Regions from separate parts of the Lysinibacillus sp. G1-3 genome, predicted to be linked through region 1. Evidence: riboswitches for the same ligand, from Rfam matches in the RefSeq annotation. Region 1 holds a riboswitch; the other holds the start of a gene.

Region 1 (3,315 bases):
AATGGCCAATCTTTATGAGTGTTGCAGCTGTCTTCGCTTTAACAGTACTTACAGGCTCTATGTTCATGAATAATCATGATACAAAAATGGATCAGGCCAATGCTCCTGAAACTTCTCAATATTCAACAATGCAGGAAGATCGTGCAGCAAAAAGCTCTATGCATGATAATATTATGGAGTCTAACATAGTAGCAGAACATTCGCGGATCATGTCTCTGAGATCATCTGTATATGAAGATGATTTAACAGATGCAGTAGCATTCCATATTGGTTTGGCAAATCGTGATAAGGAAAGCGTACCGATGACGTATATTATTCCAAATGAACGAGTGGCTACTGATTTTGGGAAGAAAAAACCTACAACATTAAAAATGTATGAAAAGTATGCGCCAAAAATTGATGAGGAAGCAAATGGTTTTACTAATTATCATCCATATAAAGGAGAATTGAAGGAGAAGGGCGATCAACTTGTTCATGTATTGCCGGAGCAAAATGATTATGATGTTGCTGCTAAAGATTCTGGAGAATATGTAGGGACTATACAGGATACATTCTCAGACTCAGAGTATAAAGAAATCGAATTTGGAAAACTTAATGATACAGAATCCGAGCTTTCCAATGAAGAAGAGGCCAGTAATTCTATGGCATTAACGAGCTCAAATCATTTTAATTATTATTTATATAAAGATGAAAATGGAGTTGAATATTTATCACCCGATTCTCGTAAAACTTTTTCCACTGTAACAGAAGCTCTTGTTGATATGCGAGCTAAAAATGATAATGCATACGTTCCAGTCATACCGGAAAATATAACATACACTGTAAAAGAGGTAGCAGAAGGCGTTATTGTTACATTCGACGAGCCGCTTGATTTAACGACAATGGACGTGATTCGTGCAACCCAATTAATTGAAGCAATGATGCTAACTGCTGCAAGCTTTGATCAACAAGTACGCCTAGACAATGTTGTACAGGAGAATTGGGAAGGATTTGATTTGAAAAATTTCTTACCAAAGCCTGTAGGAGCCAATAAACGATATATGCCATAAATGGTGAAACAACAAATAAATGAACGTAACTTTATAAGTGAATTTTTTGGAGCATTCTCGCCGCTATACGGGCGTGAATGCTCTTGTTAGTTTAGGGGGAGATCAAAGGATGGTAAAAGCCCGATTGGTGAAGAATAACAATCAACGGGGATGATAGTAAACCCTTAACTTTTAAAGATGGGACTATTGCGGGTATTTGTAAAACATACAAGTTTAATCGGATTTTTTTAAGCAAAGCTATTTACTTTTCCTTCGTAATTCATTATAGTAAGGCTATGAAATAAAAAAATATTGATTCATCTTCGGGGCAGGGTGGAAATCCCGACCGGCGGTAATAGAGTTGTAAATCGCTAATGTCTTTCATTAGCTCGAATAATTTACTAAAAACTCTTCAGCCCGCGACCTGTGCAAATATTTTTTTGCATGGCTGACTTGGTGTAATTCCAAGGCCGACAGTTAAAGTCTGGATGGGAGAAGATGGAGGTGCGATCGTCATTCATTGTTATGAATTTAGCTATGTACGAGCGTTTTTTTCGTTGTGGCTTTACGCAGCGTATGCTCAACAATAGTTAATTAATGGCGTTTCTTTAATCATGCCTATTCTCCCTTATGCTTATTTTGCATAAGGGTTTTTTCATAATAAGAATTGATGTGGTCGTAACCTTTCTTCTTGCGAGATTGAATCAGCAAAGAGGAGAGAGTTTACTATGAAGAAAAATGTTAAACTTCAGTCGTTTATTACGATTGGCATGCTGAGCAGTATTTCGTTTTTGTTAATGCTTTTTAATTTCCCTATTCCGCCATTTCCAGCGTTTTTGGAAGTAGACTTCAGTGATATGCCGGCATTGCTTGCAGCGATCACAATGGGACCTGTAGCTGGTATTTTAGTAGAATTCTTTAAAAATGTGTTGGACTGGATTTTCTCAGGTACGCCAACAGGAGTACCGGTAGGTCATATCGCGAACTTTGTAACAGGTATTTTATTTATTTTACCAGTTAGCTTTGTCTTTAATCGCGTCAAAACAGTTAAAGGTCTTGTCGGAGGTTTAGCTGCAGGTACAATCATAATGGCAGTAGGAATGAGCATTCTTAACTATGCAGTATTTTTACCTATGTACACTTACTTTTTAGGTATGGAGCCTGTCGTAGGTGATTCACTATATAAAATGATCGTAGCTGGTATTTTGCCATTTAACATTATTAAGGGTATTTTAATAACGTTCATCATGGCATTACTATTCACAACAATGCGCAAATGGATTCATCAACAGCGCTCTATGTATATAACAAAATAATATGGATGAGACCTCGAGCTGTTAAGTGCTCGAGGTTTTTTATATTGGATAGATAGAATGATGGATATGCTGGATATTATTGTGCAAAAGTAACAAATAGAAATAATCTAGTCTAGATTACTATTTTCATGTAAAATAAGGAAGAGTTTAGAATGTTAGAGGAGTTTGAAGAGATGAGTGAAAAAAAGAGTCAGTGGTCTAGTAAACTAGGCTTTATTTTAGCATCAGCGGGAGCTGCAATCGGGCTAGGGGCAATATGGAAGTTGCCGTATGTTACTGGACAAAGTGGTGGGGGAGCATTTTTCCTTATTTTTGTTCTATTTACATTGTTGATTGGTTTACCGATGTTATTATCAGAGTATATTTTAGGTCGTGGTACACAGTCTGAGGCTGTGACTGCATATAAAAAAATTACACCGACGAAAACAGGCTGGGCTTGGGTTGGTCGTATGGGTGTACTCGGTTGTTTTTTATTATTAACTTTTTACAGTGTTGTGGGAGGTTGGATTTTTATATATAGTGGCCTAGGTGTGAGTGGGGCTGTTATTGATCCTGCTAATGATCCTAGTAAACTATTTGGGGAAGTTGTAGGGACACCTTGGATTACGCTACTAGGTTTAGGATTGTTTACGCTAGTAAATGTACTAGTCATTTCACTTGGTGTGCAAAATGGTATAGAGAAGGCTAATAAGTGGATGATGCCTTTATTATTTATTATGTTTATTGTGCTTGTTGTGCGGGCTTTAACATTAGATGGGGCAATGGAGGGAGTTAAATTCTTTTTGTGGCCTGACTTTTCCAATATGACTGGTAAGGCTATATTAGAAGCATTAGGGCAGTCTTTCTTTGGTTTAGCGGTAGGGTTTTCTTGTCTTGTGACGTACAGCTCATATTTAAAGAAGGATGTAAGCTTACCGAATTCTGCGGGCTCTGTTGTTCTTCTCACGGTGCTTGTATCGTTTTTTGCAGGA
Region 2 (3,315 bases), on a different contig from region 1:
ACCAACCCAAATAATAGGCACTCCCGCTTTTTTGCAGGCTGCGATATCTCTTTGTTCATCACCAATGTATAAAACTTCTGATGGTGTAATGCTTGTGTCCTTTAAAAATTTCTTGATCACTTTATCCTTTCCAAAAATTCGGTTTGAACAAAGAACATCCGACACACAATGAATGCTGTTCATTTTTAGAAATTCTAAAATATTCTCCTGTGAATTGGAGGAAATGATAAGTATTTTATAGCCTCTTTTATCAATTTCCATTAGGACTTCCTTCATACCGTTATAAAGATGAACATCATTTAATGACTGACGATATAAGCGATAAAATTGTGGTAAAATCATCGGCAATTTATACATAGGAAAGTCGAATAATTTACTTCGTTCCGCTATAGATAATTTTTTCAACGATTCAATTTCCTTTAACTCTATTCCTTTAAATTTATATTTTTGCGCAATTGTATTCCAAGCTGATGCTAACACTGCCGTAGAATCTGCCAATGTTCCATCAAAATCAAAGATAATATATTTCATGTAAACTAACTCCTTTATAATCTAGTTGTAAAGACGTTTATTTTTTGAAAATGTTACTGCCTATACTTAAAAAAATGACATGATTATACAGGATATGAAACAACGGAGTACAAATAACTCTAGATGAGCAATTTTTTTACTAATAATTATTTTTGGATCATCACCATAATTTGTGGTTGAATCGGGCGCTTTGTTGTTGTTGTTGTCGCTGTCGCTACGCTTTCGCACAGAGCAAAGCTTCCTGGAGGCATCCGATGAGCTGCTTAAGGCAACAGATGTTTATTGTGCGAAAGTGAAGTGCTAACGTAACGTCAGCAACAGATGTTTATTGTGCGAAAGTGAAGTGCTAACGTAACGACAGCAACAGATGTTTATTGTGCGAAAGTGAAGTGCTAACGTAACGACAGCAAAAACAGGATGGCCACAAAGATCAGGACGTGATGTAGTCTAGTCCTACATGTGAATGGGGCATCATGACAGAAACTTACAATTAATTTTGAGATTTATCTGGATAAATTAATTAAGTAGTGGTATCGTAAGAAATAGCTAAATAAAAATATCCTTCAGGGTAGGGTGAAATTCCCAATCGGCGGTGATGAAGCAATTCAAAGTCCGTGAGCGCAAGCTGATTTGGTGCAAATCCAAAACCGACAGTTACAGTCTGGATGGGAGAAGGGTAAAAGTAAGACCTTTTTAAATTCGCTTGAGTTTATAAGGTTTATTTGATTATGCTTTTATGTAAACTACTTCCCATCGTTTAAGTTGGGAAGTTTTTTTATCTTCTTTCAGTAGGTGTTTGGACACCCACTAAATAAAGATAAAGCCTCCGGTGGATATCACGGATTTTGAAAGGAATGAATTGTGCAGGTACAATTCAAAATCCGGACGCAATTACGCCAAGGCGAAATTGATTTATTATTTAGCTAACAAATTGAATAGCAGTAGTTCTTCGGGGTAGGGTGAAATTCCCAATCGGCGGTGATGAAGTAATTCAAAGTCCGTGAGCGCAAGCTGATTTGGTGCAAATCCAAAACCGACAGTTATAGTCTGGATGGGAGAAGAACGATGAGATGGTAGCCTAAGGAAAAATTTTGTATCCTCAAGGTTTATTTGTTGACGTCTTATTTATATGAACTCCCAAACCCCTTTAATCAAAGGGGTTTTTTATTTGAACAGAGATTTTTGATTGAGGGAGGAGGTACATAGGGCTCCAAAAATGGATAGATAAACTTAGACCAATGAATGGAAGTGGGTGAAAAAATGTTTACAGGAATTATTGAGGATATTGGAACCGTAAAAACCTTGCAAAGCGATAGAAAAAGTATGAAAATCACTGTTATTTCAAAGAAAATGGTTGAGGGTGTAAAGCTCGGGGATAGTATTGCGGTCAATGGTGTTTGTTTAACAGTCATATCTTTTAATGATCAGGAGCTTACGATGGATGTAATGCCTGAAACGGTAAAGGCAACAAATTTACAGCAGCTAGCAATAGGAGATCCAGTAAATTTAGAGCGCGCTATGTCAGCGAATGGGCGATTCGGTGGTCATTTTGTATCTGGGCATGTAGACGGAGTAGGGAAAGTAGTACGAAAGCGGCCGTTAGCAAATGCAGTTTATATTGATATAGAGCTATCAAAGGAGTTAACGAGCTTCTGTATTCCAAAGGGCTCCATCACAATTGACGGAACGAGCTTAACAATCTTTCAAGTTGAGAAAAACGGTGTCACAGTATCATTGATACCCCATACGTACAAGGAAACAATTTTAGGTATGAAGAAAATTGGTGATCTCGTCAATGTCGAAACCGATTTAGTAGGAAAATACATTTTACATCAACTTAAGTATGGTCAGGAACGGCCGGCCATCACAAAAGACTTCTTAGCACAATACGGATTTTAACCAACAAGGAGGTGGCGAAATTGCTACATTCGATTGAAGAAGCAATTGAGGATTTAAAGCAAGGAAAGATAATTATTGTAGTAGATGACGAGGATCGGGAAAATGAAGGGGACTTACTAGCACTTGCGGAATTTATGACACCTGAAACGATTAACTTTATGGCTACCTATGGAAGAGGCCTTATATGTACGCCAATTTCCCAGCAGCTTGCACAAAAATTAGCATTAAACCCTATGGTTAGTGTGAATACAGATAATCATCAAACAGCATTTACCGTTAGTATTGATCATGTTGACACAACTACTGGAATTAGCGCCTTTGAACGGGCAATGACTATACAGAAAATGCTCGAACCACAAGCTAAAGTTGCGGATTTTCGTAAACCAGGCCATGTATTCCCACTAATAGCAAAGGAAAATGGTGTATTAGAGCGTAGGGGACATACGGAAGCTACAATAGATTTGGCAAAGCTTTGTAATAGCGTTCCGGCAGGAGTTATATGTGAGATTATGGGCGACAATGGCAAAATGCTACGCTTTAATGATCTCGTTAAATATGCAGCACAACATCATCTAAAAATGATTTCAATTGAAGCGTTGGCAACATATCGTCAACAAATAATGGAAGAAAACACAATGACTATATAAAAAAGGTTATCACCAAAAGTTGTGGATGATTTTTGTTAAAAACGTATAAAGTTAATCTTCGTTCTGGCTTGTTAACTCCTTGGGAATCAACGAAGGCTAAAAGAATCACGTCCTGTGATAAGACCTTCGAGACGAACCTCGGTGCCGCTGCACGAAAATCAACCACACGAAATGGTGATGAGCCATAAAAAAGGAGAAAAGAAAAATGGTTAAAACATTTGAAGCACAATTAATTGGT

What was found. A riboswitch is a leader RNA that binds a small molecule or an ion and turns the genes downstream of it on or off. The one in region 1 is predicted to bind FMN.
Region 2: another riboswitch for FMN. It lies ahead of ribE (riboflavin synthase); the one in region 1 lies ahead of ACVYAD_RS22045 (ECF transporter S component).

The regions. Positions count from the first base shown of each region.
Region 1 is NZ_JBWHYQ010000025.1:49,072-52,386, forward strand. Features, by position in the region: gene ACVYAD_RS22040 (RNA polymerase subunit sigma) at 1-1,049, shown strand, start outside; FMN riboswitch at 1,344-1,532, shown strand; gene ACVYAD_RS22045 (ECF transporter S component) at 1,757-2,344, shown strand; gene ACVYAD_RS22050 (sodium-dependent transporter) at 2,518-3,315, shown strand, end outside.
Region 2 is NZ_JBWHYQ010000003.1:284,442-287,756, reverse strand. Features, by position in the region: gene ACVYAD_RS04735 (HAD-IA family hydrolase) at 1-531, opposite strand, end outside; FMN riboswitch at 1,087-1,212, shown strand; FMN riboswitch at 1,473-1,598, shown strand; gene ribE (riboflavin synthase) at 1,792-2,430, shown strand; gene ribB (3,4-dihydroxy-2-butanone-4-phosphate synthase) at 2,451-3,077, shown strand; gene ribH (6,7-dimethyl-8-ribityllumazine synthase) at 3,283-3,315, shown strand, end outside.